DNA from 4 places in the Bacillus sp. PK6-026 genome. Region 1 is predicted to be linked to each of the others. Evidence: riboswitches for the same ligand, from Rfam matches in the RefSeq annotation. Region 1 holds a riboswitch; each other region holds the start of a gene.
The links. A riboswitch is a leader RNA that binds a small molecule or an ion and turns the genes downstream of it on or off. The one in region 1 is predicted to bind thiamine pyrophosphate.
Positions count from the first base shown of each region.

Region 2: it holds a riboswitch for thiamine pyrophosphate, as region 1 does, so the genes downstream of both, tenA (thiaminase II) here and tenA (thiaminase II) in region 1, are expected to answer to the same signal.
Region 3: it holds a riboswitch for thiamine pyrophosphate, as region 1 does, so the genes downstream of both, thiT (energy-coupled thiamine transporter ThiT) here and tenA (thiaminase II) in region 1, are expected to answer to the same signal.
Region 4: it holds a riboswitch for thiamine pyrophosphate, as region 1 does, so the genes downstream of both, thiC (phosphomethylpyrimidine synthase ThiC) here and tenA (thiaminase II) in region 1, are expected to answer to the same signal.

Region 1 is NZ_CP096418.1:1,299,170-1,303,373, reverse strand. It holds gene thiS (sulfur carrier protein ThiS) at 4-207, opposite strand; gene thiO (glycine oxidase ThiO) at 204-1,313, opposite strand; gene tenI (thiazole tautomerase TenI) at 1,297-1,908, opposite strand; gene tenA (thiaminase II) at 1,883-2,584, opposite strand; TPP riboswitch at 2,668-2,776, opposite strand; gene M1D59_RS06525 (monovalent cation:proton antiporter family protein) at 2,836-4,204, opposite strand, start outside.
Region 2 is NZ_CP096418.1:4,190,614-4,194,817, forward strand. It holds gene M1D59_RS21300 (ABC transporter ATP-binding protein) at 1-330, opposite strand, end outside; gene M1D59_RS21305 (ECF transporter S component) at 305-904, opposite strand; gene tenA (thiaminase II) at 901-1,587, opposite strand; TPP riboswitch at 1,701-1,805, opposite strand; gene M1D59_RS21315 (hypothetical protein) at 2,010-2,168, shown strand; gene aceA (isocitrate lyase) at 2,219-3,490, opposite strand; gene aceB (malate synthase A) at 3,505-4,204, opposite strand, start outside.
Region 3 is NZ_CP096418.1:3,308,186-3,312,389, reverse strand. It holds gene M1D59_RS16890 (processed acidic surface protein) at 1-871, shown strand, start outside; gene M1D59_RS16885 (class D sortase) at 978-1,535, shown strand; gene thiT (energy-coupled thiamine transporter ThiT) at 1,576-2,160, opposite strand; TPP riboswitch at 2,272-2,371, opposite strand; gene M1D59_RS16875 (GntR family transcriptional regulator) at 2,533-3,633, shown strand; rRNA gene M1D59_RS16870 (16S ribosomal RNA) at 4,172-4,204, shown strand, end outside.
Region 4 is NZ_CP096418.1:964,325-968,528, forward strand. It holds gene M1D59_RS04855 (HXXEE domain-containing protein) at 1-436, opposite strand, end outside; gene M1D59_RS04860 (TetR/AcrR family transcriptional regulator) at 546-1,115, shown strand; gene aroD (type I 3-dehydroquinate dehydratase) at 1,243-2,007, shown strand; TPP riboswitch at 2,102-2,210, shown strand; gene thiC (phosphomethylpyrimidine synthase ThiC) at 2,359-4,134, shown strand.

The DNA.
Region 1 (4,204 bases):
GGTTTATCCCCCTCCGACAAAATGAACGATTTCGATGACATCGTGTTCTTCCAGTTTGACTGTTTGATATTGGTCTTTTCCGATAATCTGCCTGTTTCTTTCAACAACGACAACACGATTTTCCAAACTGTAGGATGCGAGCAAATCGTAAATCGTGCCGCCATCATCTCTCCACTCTATTTTCCGGCCGTTGAGCTGAATGTTCACCTGTGCACAGCCTCCTTTCGATCCGCTTTAAACGCCTCGGCCCACTCTGTTTTGACCGGATTGCCGAGGATCATGTCAGCTATCATCTCACCGGTTGCAGGTGCCAGGAGGATGCCGTTTCTGAAATGTCCGGCAGCAAACAATATCCGGTCATTTTCAGGGTGTCTGCCGATATATGGATTGCCATCCCCTGTTTCCGGGCGCAATCCGGCCCAGCATTGGTCGATGTTCATGGATTCAATGTCAGGGAGCATCGACTTGGCCTTTCGGATCAACTCCTCGATTCCGCCAAGTTCCGGCTGTTCATTCCAATCCCCGGGCTTCATTGTCGCGCCGACGACAAGCTTTCCGCTATGGCGCGGAACGATGTAGCAATGATCATGGTAAAGCGTCCTCGTCAAAGGGATGCCGTCATTCCACACAGACAGGCACTCCCCTTTGACAGGATAAAAGCTTTTGTCTATGCCGATCTGTTTAAAGAAAGCACCGCTCCACACACCGCTTGCAATGACAACGTGCTCCGCCTCCGCGGTGCATGAAGCAGCAGTGACGCGGACGGTCCCCGCTTCAGATTCGATCGATAAAACGGGGGTAAACTCGAAGACCTCGGCACCGAGAATCCGGGCCCCCCTGGCAAATGCCCTGCACACTGCGGCCGGTTCGACATGGATGTCGTCCCGAATGAAATTAGCGCCGAGAATCCCTTTTCCGGCATGCGGTTCCAGCTCATATACTTCAGCGGCTTCAAGCCATTCCACTGAATCCAGTGCAGCCATTTGCATCAGGTGTTCGCGGTCGCTTTCTGAAAATGCCAGCTTTAATATCCCTCCGTCATGCTTTCTGATATCGATGCCGCTTATGTCTTTCAATTCGCCCGTCAGCCGCTGATAGGCTTTTTGGCTGGCTCTGGCAAATTCGAAAAAGGTACCGGGTTTATCGCATTCCGCATGGGCGCCGAGCATGCCCGCCGCCGCGCTCGTCGCTTTTTTGCCGACTTCTCCGCTTTCAAACACGGCCGTTTTTTTCCCCGCTTTCGCAAGATGGTAAGCGATGGATGTCCCGATGATGCCTCCGCCGATCACGATCGTATCATAGCGCTTTCTCATATGAATCTCCCTTCGCGAGACAGGCAAGCCGCGCGGCCGCCTCATCCGGTCTGTCATGAGAAAAGATCCCCGACATCACGGCGATGCCGTCTGCCATTTTGACTTCCGCCAGTCGTTGTTCGGTAATACCCCCGATCGCAATGACCGGAATGCGGACAGCCGCCTTCACTTCAGCCAGACTGAGAGCTCCTCTTCCTTTCCGGCCCTTTTTACAGTCCGTTTCAAAAATGTGGCCGAACAGCACATAATCTGCACCTTCAGTTTCAGCCTGAACCGCTTCTTCTGGCGAATGGACGGACTTTCCGATTTTCAAATGCGGAAAACGGCTCCTCACACTTTTGACGGAAAAGCCGTGTGAAGGCAGCTGAACCCGGTGAATGTGATGAAACAAAGCGATATCAACCCTGTCGTTGATGATCAGTTTCCGCTTATCAACCCCTTCTTCCGCAAGGCGGTCGATTAAACTTGATATTTCACTTACTTTTTTTGATCTTTCCCTGATATGGATAAAGTCAACGGCATTTTGAATCGAGATGATTTTTGCAGCAAGCTCTTCCACAGAGTGCTTGTCATCGGTGATCGCGTGCAGATGCAAGCTGATCCACCCCGCTTTTTGACCAGCTTTCTTTTTGGTAGGCCATATCCCAGAAGCTGTATTCGTAGAAGCTAGAGATGACGAAGTTCTCCTTCATCTTCGCGCGCGTTTTCTCATCGGCGTTTTCAGCCAGCTCATCGAAGCGGTTGATCTGTTCTGTCACAAGTTCTTTAAACCAGTCGCCTCCGTATGTCGCGATCCATTCCTGATAAACCGCGCTGTCAGGCCTGCACGTTTTTAACGTCTCACCGACGTCATAATAGAGCCAATAGCAAGGAAGCAAAGCGGCCAGTATTTCCGCAAAACTGCCGCTCACGACAGAACGGTACATATGCGATGTGTACGCATACGCTGTCGGCGACGGCTGAAACGACTCCAGTTCTTCCTTTGTGATTCCCAATAGATCGGTGAATTTCCTATGGAGCGACATCTCGGCTTCATATGTGCCTTTCGCGTGTTCAGCCATCCGGCTTGTCGTATATAAATCGCGAGCATATGCCGCACCAAAGGATTGGACTTTGGCAAAGTGGGTCAAATAGTAGGAATCCTGCATGACATAGTATTTAAATCGATCAACCGGAAGTGTGCCGTCTCCAATCCCTTGAATAAACGGATGGGCAAAACTGCCTTCCCACCATTTTGCAGCGCTGTTTCGGCATTCTTCTGAAAACTTCATTTCGAGGCTCCTCCTTCGATTCTGAACATAAAAAAACCACTTTCCCGCAAGGAAAGTGGTTTGGAATTTGCATAAATACATACTCAAATACCGTGCCACTTCCCTACGCAGGTTTGAACCTGTTCAGGTTATGAGGGTCTAAAAGTCACACTTTTATCTCAGCCCTTATCAAGGACTCCCCTAGTGGAAAACATTTCTTGTTCATTCAGTTTATACTTTTATCTTATCACGAATTGCAAAATGGTCAAGCATCAGTCTCCAAGCGTTTTTCTCAATTCCGCAATATATTCGCGCGAACCGGTGGCGATCAGCCTGTCACCCAATTGCAGCCTTGTATCCCCGTGGGGCACGATGCTGTCCACCCCGCGGAAAATTCGGACGAAGATAACATCTCCCGTAAACGGAAACTCCCTTAACAGAACACCGTCAAATCGCTCATTGCTCATATTGATCTGATACAGCGACGCATCCTGGTTCGTCAGGAGTTTCATAACGCCAGGCGCCTCGATAAGCGCGCGCAGCAGCGTTTTTGTAGAAAGCAGAATGGAGAATGTATCAATTCCGTTATCTTTCAGTCTGGATTCGGCGTCTGGAGAATCTGCGCTGGCGATAATTCTCGCGACTTTCTGCTCCTTCGCAAAAAGCGCGATCCCTGTATTGCGCTCTTCGCTGCCAGTGGCCACGACGAGTATATCCGTTTGGAAAACGCCGAATGATTGAAGCGTCTCGTATTCATAATCAGGCAAAACTTCAACATCAAACACCGGGTCCGCCAGATTTTCTTCCTTTTTTTCCTGCCGGACATGCAGGATTCTGACGTGATAATCTTCCGGAGAAAGTTCGAGCGTGACTGGCAGCGTCATTTGATTTGCGCCGATAAAGGTGATCGTCTTTTTCTCTTTTTCGCTTTCCGTTTTCGGCATTAATTTTTTAAAGCCGGTCGGTGTGATGATGCATGTAATGACAGCGACCAGAATCAGCGCGCCGGACATCTGCGCATCAATGACGCCGATGCGCTCGCCGATCGTTGTCGCCGCGATCACCAAAGAAAGCGTGGAAGTCAGGAGAAAACCGGAAGCCAGCACGGTTTTCATGTCATACCACTTTTTCAAAAACAGCACCGGAACGACTTTGCTGATTAACAGAGCCACAAACAGAAGCGGGATCATCACTAAAATTTTCGGATTGCCAAACAGTGACCAAATGTCCAATTTGACGCCTGTCATCACAAAGAAGATCGGGATGAGGAATCCGTAGCCGAATGAATCGAGCTGCTGAACGAGCTCCTTGTTCGGCGAAAGCAGCGAAACAAGCACCCCGGCCAAAAACGCGCCAAGTATGTTTTCTGCACCGAGCGACTCGGACAGCGCCACAAGTACGATGATCAGCGTAAATATCGCCCTTGTGCCGATCTGGATCGTTCCTTTTGACAGCACTTCGACAAAAGGCCGCTTTTTAAATATCCTTCCGAACAGGTATAAAACGACGCCGGCGGCAAATAAGATCATCAGCAGCCACATATTGCTGTTTTCGTCCCCGTAGATTGAGGCGAACACTGCAAGCAGAATCATCGTGACAAGATCCGCAATGACGGCGACAAGCAAAATAATCTGGCCGATA
Region 2 (4,204 bases), 1.5 Mb from region 1:
GCCGTCCATATCTTTTGGGGAGACGGACCGGTTTTCTAGGCTAAAAGCGATTTCCTCATCAACATGAAGCATGCAGAACTGCGAATCCGGATCCTGAAACATAACGCCGGCGCTCTTTCTGCGATTGACCTCTCCGCTGACCTCAGCTTCGACATGTTCAGGAATGATGCCGGAAAGCACGGACAACAGTGTCGATTTGCCGCTTCCGCTCGGACCGAGTATCAGCACTTTCTCTCCCTGCCCAATCGACAGCGAGACCCGGTCTAGGACTGTTTCAGGACGATGATAAAAACGGACGGAAAGGTTACTGCATCCGAGAAATGAACGCATCGGCATCATCCTTCTTCCGCTGTTCCTTCATGATCTCATACTGATTCAGGACTCCCGTTTTCGCAAGCGCTTCGACAACGGCTTTTGCCAGCCAGCCGCCGAGTACAATGCCGCTGATAATTTGGATGATAAGCGTCATGATCAGCGTTTGCGTCGTATAGTAGGCAAAACCGTTCGCCATCAGGCTGTATGTCATGCTTCCGACCGCGGCAAGCGCACCGGAAAGCATAAGGGTAAACAAGTTGTAACGCTTATAGCGAAAGATCGCAAAAGCGATTTCCGCACCGGCTCCCTGGAACACACCGATTAATAATGCTGACAGTCCAAAGTGGCTTCCGGTCAGCAGTTCGACCGCCGCAGCTGCCGTCTCGGCAATCAGCGCCGCACCCGGTTTACGGATGATATAAGCGACAATCGGGCTGGCGATCACCCAAATGCCGAACATAAAGTTCGCTCCGACAGGCCCGACAATTGCTGAAACAGGGATCCACAAGGTGGACCATCCTAAGTAAATGACGCCGCATGCAACGGACAAGATCACTGCCATCACGACTTCTTTCATGTTCCAATTCATCGTCTCACCGCCTCCATTTCCACAGGCCAATCTTCAACTGTATAAGCCATCTCCCAAAAGCCGTATTCAAGCTGACAGCTTTGCAAAAAAAGCTCCTTCATTTTTTCTTTTTCAGCCTTGCCCGCTGTTTCGGCCCATTCATCCAGGCGGGCGCAAAACTTCGTCGTGATTGAATCGGTTCTGTCTCCGTAAAAACAGATCCAGTCATAAAATGGATGCGACGGGTCAGGCTGAACGTCCATCATCAGTTTTTTTCCGATCTCCCAATATGTCCACGGACAAGGCAGCAAGACGGCTAATATCTCTCCCAGCGTGCCTTCGTGCGCCGCCGTCAGCATATGGTGGATATAATGATGGGCAGAAGGCGCAAGCGGATAGCCCTGCAGAGATTCATACTCCACCCCCGCGGCCCGGCACAGGTTGTTGTGCGGGTGCACTTCGCTGTTTAATACAAATGAAATCTGCTCATGAAACATCTCCATGTCTTTCCGGTTTTGACACTTGGAAATTGCAATTCCGTAGATTTGAATAAAAGCGTTCAAATACTCGTAATCTTGCTTCACATAATGAATAAGCTGCTCCTTTTTCAGCTTGCCGGACGCCAGTCCCAATACAAACGGATGCTCAAAAATGGCTTCAAAAATAGGGTTTGCCTCGCGGCGAAGTTCTGCAGAAAAACTCATGTAGATAGCCTCCTCAGCAATCGGTTTTATAAGGAAGGCACAGGGGGAGCGAGCCGCTTTTTACGCAAAAAAGCCGCCCCAAAATGGAGCGGCCTTTGTATGATGAAATCATAAAGACACCGGCTCCACTTCCCTACGCTAGTATGAACTAGATCAGGTTCAAAGGGTCCAAGATCGCTTCTTGTCTCAGCCGGCTTACGGCTCCCCTAGTGGACTTCCTATTACATTAACTTTTACTCTACACATCAATGATTATGATGTCAACCTGAGTTTTTCAGTTTTATTCTTGTATAGAACCGCCGGGTTTCATACAGAAGATGCAGCGGGTAAAAATATTTATGGAAAAATGTTAATTTTCTGAAACCTTTTGCAGGCTTGTTCGTCTAATATAGTGAAGACAAAAAAATTTGGAGGGGATATTTATGATGATGTTTATCTTGATTTTGACAATGGCTGTGTATTTGTTCTATTCTTTCAGCAAAGACAACCGGCCGGCCAAAAGAAACAACAAGAATCATCAGACACTGACTGTTATTAGGGAAAACCCTTTTACCGCCCCTTCCAATGATGTCAATTGCTAACTTGATAGACAACAAGCAAGCCGCCCCATGACGGGCGGCTTTTTACGTTTTTAGGATTGAAATTGTTCCGCTTCAGTCGATCCCTTCAGTGCAGTGGTTGATGAAGTCCCGCCTGTCACAACCTGGGCGACTTCATCAAAGTAGCTCGTTCCGACTTCGCGCTGATGCCTTGTCGCCGTATAGCCGTGGACTTCGCTGGCAAACTCGGCCTGCTGCAGATCAGAATACGCCGCCATTCCGCGGTGCTTATATTGGCGGGCCAATTCAAACATGCCGTGGTTTAAGGCGTGGAAGCCTGCCAGTGTGACAAATTGAAATTTATAGCCCATTTCACTGAGCTGTTTCTGGAAGTTCAAGATGGTGTTGTCATCCAGTTTGGCCTTCCAGTTGAACGAAGGGGAGCAGTTGTAGGCGAGCAGTTTGCCCGGGAATTTTTCATGGATCGCCTGTGCAAACCGGCGGGCTTCTTCAATATTCGGCTCAGACGTTTCACACCAGATCAAATCGGCATACGGCGCATACGCCAAACCTCTCGCAATCGCCTGATCAAGACCCGGCTTTGTTTTGAAGAACCCTTCCGCTGTTCGCTCTCCCGTCAAAAACGGCGCATCATATGAATCGACGTCGCTTGTGATCAGGTCGGCCGCATTCGCGTCCGTACGGGCAATAAGAATGGTCGGGACTCCCATCACGTCTGCGGCGAGGCGCGCGGCAATCAAATTACGCACCGCCGTTTGCGTCGGAAGCAGCACTTTCCCGCCCAAATGCCCGCACTTTTTCTCAGACGACAACTGGTCTTCAAAGTGAACTCCCGCGGCGCCGGCTTCAATCATACCTTTCATCAGCTCGAACACATTCAGCTGTCCGCCGAAGCCTGCTTCAGCGTCGGCCACAATCGGGGCAAACCAATCGATGTCTTCTTTCCCTTCCATATGATGGATTTGATCGGCGCGCTGCAGCGTGCGGTTAATTTTTTTGACAACTTCCGGCACGCTGTTTGCCGGATAAAGGCTTTGGTCAGGATACATGCTCCCTGACAAATTGGCATCAGCAGCCACCTGCCAACCGCTTAAATAAATCGCTTTCAATCCGGCTTTTACTTGCTGCATGGCTTGGTTTCCGGTCAAAGCGCCCAGCGCCGGGACGAAATCCTCTGTGTGGAGAAGCTTCCATAGCTTTTCGGCGCCGCGCCTTGCAATCGTGTATTCAATCTCAAGCGTGCCTCTCAGCCGAATAACGTCAGCCGCCTGATACGGCCTTGTGATCCCTTTCCAGCGTTCTTCATGCTCCCAGCTTTCTGCGAGTTGTTTTTCTTTCAGCATCGCACATTCCCCCATCATATTTTTTCATAAGCGGGTATCGTTAGAAATTCCGCGAATTCATCATCCAAAATCAGCTGTTCAAATAACTGTCCGGCCTCTTCGAACCGGCCGCTCCGAAAATGTTCTATGCCGGCTTCTTCGAAGATTTTCTGCATTTCTTCCTCTTTCATCATCTTGACCATTTCGGCGTTGACTTTCCGGCCATCGTCAAGAACCCCTTTCGGATGGCGAATCCATTGCCAAAGCTGGGCTCTGGAAATCTCCGCCGTTGCTGCGTCCTCCATTAAGTGGTCGATCGGAGCGGCGCCTCTGCCCGACAGCCATGAAGCTAAATAGCGGATGCCGGCGCTGATATTGGTACGGACGCCTGCTTCTGTAATCCGGCCTTTCGGTACTTCCAGCAAGTCTTTTTCCTCGACCTTTACGTCTTCCCGCTTTCTATGAATCTGGTTCGCCGACGGCATATGCTGATTGAATACATCGAGCGCCGTTTGAATCATGCCGGGATGCGCGATCCATGTTCCGTCATGGCCGTCTTTTACTTCACGTTCCTTATCTTCGCGGATTTTGGCAAATGCGGCTTCATTGATCTCAGGTTTGTCTTTAGCGGGAATTTGCGCCGCCATTCCCCCGATCGCATGGACGTTGCGTTTATGACACGTTTGAATCGCCAAGAGGGAGTACGCCCTCATGTTTGGAACCGTCATCGTCACG
Region 3 (4,204 bases), 2.0 Mb from region 1:
AGAATTGGAAGCTTATTTACAGGATACATATGATGAAAGTTTAAAAGATTTTGAGTCGGTGGAAGAGTTGAAAGATTTTTTAGGGGAAAGACTGACTAATCAACTTTTGGCATCCTATTTAAAAGAATACGGATTGAGCGAAAAAGAAGCGGCTGACCTTTTTGTTGAAAATGGCTATATGGAAAGCGGCCAAAACATTCTCGACGTGTTTATGTTTGAATACGAATTGGACGATGCGCTTTTCACTGTGACATATGAAGAAGACGATTTTCAGATCGGGAACCTGTTTCAAGAATTGGGTGTGGATGATCAGGAGTGGGAAAGGCTCGTGAATCATCTCCGAAAGGTGCGCGATAAAAATCCAAACCTTGAAAATGATTTGATGGCTCTTGGAGAACGTCTTGAAACGGTAGCCGATTTCGAGTCTGTATCAGAGCTCTCAGCTCAGGATATCGCTGAAATGCTATCCATTTTAAACGATCTTCAGAAGACGCTTGAAGTGAAAACAAAATACTATCTTGTTAAAGACGGAAAGAAAAAAGAAGTGTCTTTGACAACGCTTGTCAGCGCGGAAGATCTGAAGGGAGCAAGCCTTCTGGTGGAAGTATACGATCTGCAAGGCAACTTCATTTTGGATGTATTGCTGACGCCTGACATGATCGGATCTGATTTAATTCATGATACAGGGTCAAAAGTGAAGCAAACCCAAACGGCTGTCAAACATGATTCAAAGCCATCTCATGTGAAAAAGACGGTTAAAGGTGCAAAGCTTCCAAAGACAGCCGGGCATTACGCGGAATGGTCGATCTTAGGCGCCGTTCTGATGTTTGGCGGATTCTTCATGATCAGAAGGCTTCGCAAAGCGGCTTAACATGTCACTTCCCATTCTAATTATGTAGAGAATGGGAAGTTTTTATAAGGAGTGAAAGGAAATTAAGGCACATCGAAAAAAAATCATCTGGCTCGCAGCTATTGTGATGGTTGTGTGCGGCGCTTATTTTACAACAACGAATGTGTTCAAGTTAATGCACGGCTACGCTCTTTTTTCATTTCAGCAGATGAAAGAAGAAGAAAAGCCTGAAAAACCTCCGATTCAGACGGCGAAAAAAGAAAAAACGGTGATTGATCAAACATTTAAAACCGGGGAGAAAATCGGTGATCTTGTCATTCCGAAAATCAATGCAAGGATTCCTATATATCACGGGACAGATGAAGACGAGCTGCAAAAAGGCGTGGGCCATTTCGCTGGTTCCGTTCTGCCTGGAGAAGATGACAACTCGGTTTTATCAGGCCACCGGGATACGGTTTTCCGAAAACTCGGCCGAGTGGGGAAGGGCGATCAGTTAATTGTTGAAGCTTCCTACGGAACTTTTACATACAAAGTGAAAAAGGTGCGGATCGTGGATGCGGATGACCGGACGGTGATTGTACCAAAGCCGAGAGCAACATTGACGGTTTCCACCTGCTATCCTTTTGACTTTATCGGTTCAGCACCGGAGCGGTATATATTGGTCGCAGATTTGATTAAATCATAAAAAAACAGCGGAATCTCAGGCGAGTCCGCTGTTTTTTATGCTATCTCATGTCTGATCTGTTTTCCAAGAGTTTTGGCGCGGTTAGCAGCAGTAAACAAAGGACAATTGTGCAGACAATGAAAGACGGAAGCATATATGTTCCATTATATACCAAGGAATAAATCCATACCGGAGTGCCTTCAGGCGCATAGTTTCCAAAAAAGACAGCGCCGCTGATGACATGAGCGAGAAATTTCAGTCCGCTTCCGAGAAAGACGGCCAGCGTAACATAGAAAATGATCTTTCCTTTTTGTTTCTCGACTGAAGCATTTCTGATCGATCCGGCAAAAAAGCCGCCGATTCCCGCGGCTGTAGGCGCGATAAAATAATCAAGAAGAAGCTGCAGAGGATGATAAACGTAAAATCCTCCAGTGACAAACTGAAGCAATCCGGCTAAAAACCCGGTTGCCAGCCCTGCCTTCAGCCCCCATCTAAAGGAAATCAGGAAGATCGGAATCATCATGACGGCGATTGAACCGCCTTGAGGCATTTTTAAAAACATTCCGGACACCATATCAAGTATAAGTGCTATTCCTGTCATAAACGCAATTTCAATCAGCTGTACAAGTTGTTTAGATTGATTCATCATAACCCTCACTTTTGATGAACAAAGGGATACTGGACTTCTTTCCCAATAAAAAAAGCAATGCGGGGAAGGAGTAGGAAAGTTTTCCACGCACTGCTTTGGATGCAATTAGAAATGACTTTGCCACATCCCTACGCCAGCGTTAACTAACAGGTTCAAAGGGTCAGAACGGTCGTTCACTCTCAGCCTCGAGGCTCCCCTTGTGGTCATCAAGTTATTTAGTTATATTCTACTATACTAAAAAAAGAAACGGACGACAAGCTGATTTTTCGAAAAATTTTGCTTAATTTCTCCAATATGTAGCAATGCAAACATCTTTTCCTTTATAATAGAACGTATTCGTACGTACAAGATCAGTAAAGGGTTGATCTGATGAGTGAACCTACAAAATACAGCATGGTGAAAAATAAAATTAAATCGTGGATATATGAAGGCAAAGTGAAGCCGGGGGAAAAAATTCATTCGGAAAACGAATTGATGAAAATATTTGATGTAAGCAGGCACACGATCCGGCAAGCGATTGGCGACCTTGTTCATGAAGGGCTTTTATACAGAGAGCAGGGCTCAGGGACGTATTGCTCTCACCGTCTTCAGCTTTCTGAAAAAGGAAGGGAAAGAAATAAGATGATCGGGGTTATTACGACTTACCTTTCGGATTACATTTTTCCTTCTATTATAAGAGGAATCGAATCGTCACTGTCCAGCGAAGGATACACCCTTGTCGTCGCGAGCACCAATAATGACATTGAAAAAGAAAAACAATGCCTTGTGAATATGCTCGATAAAAAAATTGCTGGGTTGATCGTGGAGCCGACGAAAACAGGAAGCTTTAACCCGAATTTAAGTTACTATCTGACGCTTGAACAACATCATATTCCGTATTTGATGATTAACCAATTTTATCAGGAGCTAAATCCGCCCCATTTCATTTTGGATGATGAACACGGCGGCTTTATCGCCACTGAGCATTTGATTAAACTCGGCCATGAAAAAGTGTTCGGTTTCTTTAAACAGGACGATATGCAGGGCGCCAACCGGATGAAAGGATTTATCCGTGCTTTCAGAGAAAACGGCTTGTCGTTTTACCCTGAAATGGTCGTGACGTACACAACAGAGAACAAAAAACAAAAAACGATAGCTGAAGCCAGGAAGCGGCTTTCTTCATCAGACCGTCCGACTGCCATATTCTGCTATAATGACGAGATAGCGCTTTTGGTGTTGGATGTCGTGAGGGAATTCGGTTTGAAAGTGCCGGAAGACATTTCGATTGTCGGATATGACAACTCACATTTGAGCGAGGCATCTGAAGTGAAGCTGACGTCAGTCACTCATCCGAAAATGCAGATGGGGATTGAGGCGGCAAAATGGATGATTGCCAAAGTTGAGGGACGCAACACGAATCAGCTTGAACATTCCACCGTCTACAAACCTGAACTGGTTGTCAGACATTCGACCGCCAAGCTGAAAAGGTAGGCTGCACAATCTTTATCCGCCAACCAGCGTGAATGAAAATGAGAAGAATATATATTCTGTTACAAAGCTCCGGAATGAGGAGCTTTTTATTCAAGTAAAAGCTGATAACGGAGAGTTTAATGTCATCCTCGAAGCTTTGGACCATGTGCAGCTTTAGTAAATCAATTTTTAAAGACCGCTGTATACTTTTATATAGAAGAAAGCAGTAAGAAGAAATAAATGCTGTCAACTGCCTGAGGTCGAGATGATCAGGAATCATCTGAGTCCAAATCATTTGATTATTATTTTTTTAAAAAAGCTATTGTGAAAAACGAAAATAGATGTTATATTAGTATCCGCCCCTAAAAAGGAGGCTTTATAAAAACAACTTCGAAAATCTTTTGAAAAAAGTTGTTGACATTCACGATGATAGAATGTTATATTAGTAAAGTCGCTTCTTCGAGAGGCGGAAATGATCTTTGAAAACTAAACAAGACAAAACGTACCTGTTAATTCATTAAATAAATCGCACACATGTTGTGCGTAGTCATTATCAAACTTCATGGAGAGTTTGATCCTGGCTCAGGACGAA
Region 4 (4,204 bases), 330 kb from region 1:
TAAGTGTTCCGGATAGGGCTGATAAGATCATTGCAGGAAAACTGAATTTTTCTATCTCTGCGGCAGCGGTCAGCAGATAGCAACAAAATGGCAGCATAAAGATCGACGTTAATATGCCGGGTACATAATGTTTAAATGTGAACCATAGGACGATATGAACAAGGAAATGAACAGTAAAAGCAAAAAAGAAACCAAACCAGATAATATATTGATTAAAATAAATACTGAGAACAGTTACACCAACAGCTAGTATAAATTCTTCGAGCACAGCGCAAACAAAAGAAGCGGTTTTGGCATGTCCAAATGGAGCTTTTTTCAGTTGTTTCAGTTTGCTTCGATATCTTTTGCCCCATGCCTCGACCATCACCATCTCTTCAAAATCATGCAGTATAAATAATATCGGCAGCATCCAAGCTATAAATTGCATGTTTTCCATTTACATTCCCCCTCTTATGTGCCACAATTGTGACATTTCATAGAGAACAAAGTCAATGAGCCAACGAAAAGTGCTACATTGCCATAAAAAGTGCGACAGGAGAGAGAATATGAAGCAAATGCCCTCAAAAACAGCTCAGCAATCTAAAAGCTGGCTGACGCTATCATTGTTGGAGCTTATGAAGGAAAAAAGCTTTTCAGACATCACCATTACAGAGATAGCGGAAAAAGCGCAGCTTGACAGAAGAACATTTTATCGGCATTTCCATTCAAAAAAAGATATATTAGACCGCTATTTTGAGCAGCTTTGCAGTGAGTATTCCAATTACATTGTTCAGGAAAAACATATTGACTTATCCAGTCTTGGACATGCATACTTCAACTTTTGGAGCCGACATGCCGATTTTTTACAAGCCCTTCATCAGAACCATTTGTTTTATTTGATTGTTGAGAAATATAATGAACTTCTACCGGATCTTCATAAAAAATTTAAAGAAGAAACCTTTCATTTTAAAAGCAAAATCGACTTGGAGTACGGGCTTTCATTCAGCGCAGGGGGCTTTTGGAACATCCTTTCAAAATGGTTTGAGAGAGGCCGGAAGGAAACTCCTGAAGAAATGAGTCATATTCTGCAAGGAATAGTAGATTCATTTTTAAACAAGCAAGCTATCGAAAGGTGATCTCATGTTGGTATATGAGTGCTTTAAGCGTTTAGCCTTCTTTCTTAATTTCTGCTTGTGCTTACGGCCAATCTTCGGTACCGTTAATGCAAAGACCCTTGTAATATAGAGAACAGGAGTGAGGCCGTTGTTGAATACGGTGAAGATCAGAGGGGTGGCCATCGGAGAAGGAGCCCCGAAAATTTGCGTGCCGCTCATCGGAAAAACGCATGAACAATTGAAAGAAGAAGCTGCTTTTCTTCTATCGATTAATCCGGATCTTGCCGAATGGCGGGCGGATTTTTTTGAGGATGTCGAAGACGTTGACAAAGTGAAAAAGGTATTGGCTGACATCCGGGAGATCTTAAAGGATATCCCGTTGATATTTACATTTCGCAGCGCGGAGGAAGGCGGCGAAAAAGAAGTCAGTAAGGAATTTTACTTTTCCTTGAATCATGCCGTAGTAAAAACAGGGCTGGCAGATGTGATTGATGTCGAGCTGTTCAATGAAGAGCATCATGTGGAAAAACTAGTTCAATCGGCTCATATGCAGCATGTCTTTGTCATTATATCCAACCACGATTTCGGGAAGACGCCGAGAGCGGAAGAGATCGTTTCCCGTCTCCGAAAAGCCCAGGATCTTGGCGCCGATTTCCCTAAGATCGCGGTGATGCCTGAAACACCGGCAGATGTGCTGGTGTTGCTTGAGGCGACTCATATGATGCATGAGCGGTATGCGAAGCGGCCGATTATCACGATGTCGATGGCCGGAAAAGGCTTGATCAGCCGGCTCGCCGGAGAGGTATTTGGCTCGGCCGTGACGTTCGGCGCAGCGAAAAAAGCATCCGCACCTGGCCAAATTGAGGCGACGGATTTGAAACATATACTTGATGTGCTTCATCGCAATTTATAATAATTGGGTGTGCCGCTATAGTGAAAAAGATTCATATATTTTTCCATCCTTTTCACTTGCCAAATCGGTGTGTTACGATAAAAAATGAATTGAATAGCTTTACTAGGGGTGCCCGACTGCGGGCTGAGAGAGAAACATGTGTTTCTTAACCCTTTGGACCTGATCTGGTTCGTACCAGCGTGGGGAAGTAAAAAGGATTCGGGAGAAGATGGAGAATGGGTATGGTCCGTCTGTCTTCCAGTGATTTTACTGACTGTAAAACCAGGTTCATCATATGAGCCTGGTTTTTTTGTGCTGGTGCTGTTCCGGAGTTTCGTCCTGATCAATTTTTTAGAGGGGAAGGATTTTTACATGAAACAGGAGTCAGTACAGCAAAAAAACATCTCGATTATGTCAAGTTTTTCAGGGAGCCGCAAAGTGTATGTCGAAGGGGCGCGACCTGACATTCAAGTGCCGATGAGAGAAATTTCGCTAAGTCCGACGACGGGTTCATTTGGCGCCGAAGAAAATCAGCCTGTCCGCGTCTACGACACGAGCGGTCCCTATACGGACGCGAATGCAGAGGTTGATATTCTTAAGGGGCTGAAACCTTTGCGGGCGACCTGGATCAGGGAGCGCGGCGATACCGAAGAATATGAAGGCAGAGAAATCAGACCGGAGGATAACGGCTATAAAAGCAAAGAGAAAGCGAGCAACAGCTATCCAGGGTTGAAACGAAAACCGCTGCGCGCAAAAAAAAGTCAAAATGTCACCCAGCTGCATTATGCAAGAAAGGGGATCATTACGCCCGAGATGGAATTTATCGCGATCCGAGAGCATGTATCTCCCGAATTTGTTCGTGATGAAGTGGCAAGCGGACGGGCGATTATTCCGTCAAATATCAACCATCCGGAAAGCGAACCGATGATTATCGGCCGCAACTTCCACGTGAAAATCAATGCCAACATCGGCAATTCCGCTGTCACCTCTTCGATTGAAGAAGAAGTAGAAAAAATGACATGGGCCATCCGCTGGGGCGCCGATACGATGATGGACTTGTCCACAGGTAAAGATATTCATACAACGAGGGAGTGGATCATCCGCAATTGTCCAGTTCCTGTAGGGACTGTGCCAATTTATCAGGCGCTTGAAAAAGTAAACGGCGTCGCGGAAGATCTCACTTGGGAGATTTACCGCGATACATTAATCGAGCAGGCTGAGCAAGGCGTTGATTATTTTACGATTCATGCCGGCGTCCTTCTTCGGTATGTGCCGCTGACGGCAAAGCGCGTCACTGGAGTCGTATCCCGCGGCGGGGCAATTATGGCGCAATGGTGTTTGGCTCATCATGAGGAAAGCTTTCTGTACACTCATTTTGAAGAGATTTGCGAGATTATGAAAACATACGATATCGCATTTTCGCTCGGGGACGGCCTTCGGCCCGGCTCGATTGCGGATGCGAATGATGAGGCCCAATTTGCCGAATTGGAGACGCTCGGCGAGCTGACGGAAATCGCCTGGAAGCATGATGTTCAAGTGATGATCGAAGGACCGGGACACGTGCCGATGCATAAAATTAAAGAGAATGTCGACAAGCAGATGGAAATTTGCAAAGAGGCGCCGTTTTACACGCTCGGCCCGCTGACGACCGATATTGCACCGGGCTACGATCATATTACATCGGCAATCGGAGCGGCGATGATCGGCTGGTACGGCACGGCCATGCTTTGCTATGTGACGCCGAAGGAGCATTTGGGACTGCCGAACAAAGACGATGTCCGCGAAGGCGTCATAACATACAAAATCGCGGCCCATGCGGCTGACCTTGCCAAAGGGCACCCCGGCGCGCAAATCCGCGATGACGCGCTTTCCAAGGCGCGCTTTGAATTCCGCTGGCGGGACCAGTTCAATTTGTCGCTCGATCCGGAAAGAGCGCTTGAATACCATGATGAAACCCTTCCGGCGGAAGGCGCCAAAACGGCACACTTTTGTTCAATGTGCGGGCCTAAATTTTGCAGTATGAGAATTTCCCAGGATATTCGCGACTATGCCAAGGAAAACGACCTTGATGAACAAAAGGCTATTCAAAAAGGATTGGAAGAGAAGGCGAAGGAATTTAAAAAAGCAGGCGGCAGCATTTACAGTTAAAAACGGGCAATACTGCAGATGAAAGGGGAACCTTTCATCTGTTTTTTTATAATATGGGGTTGACAGGTCG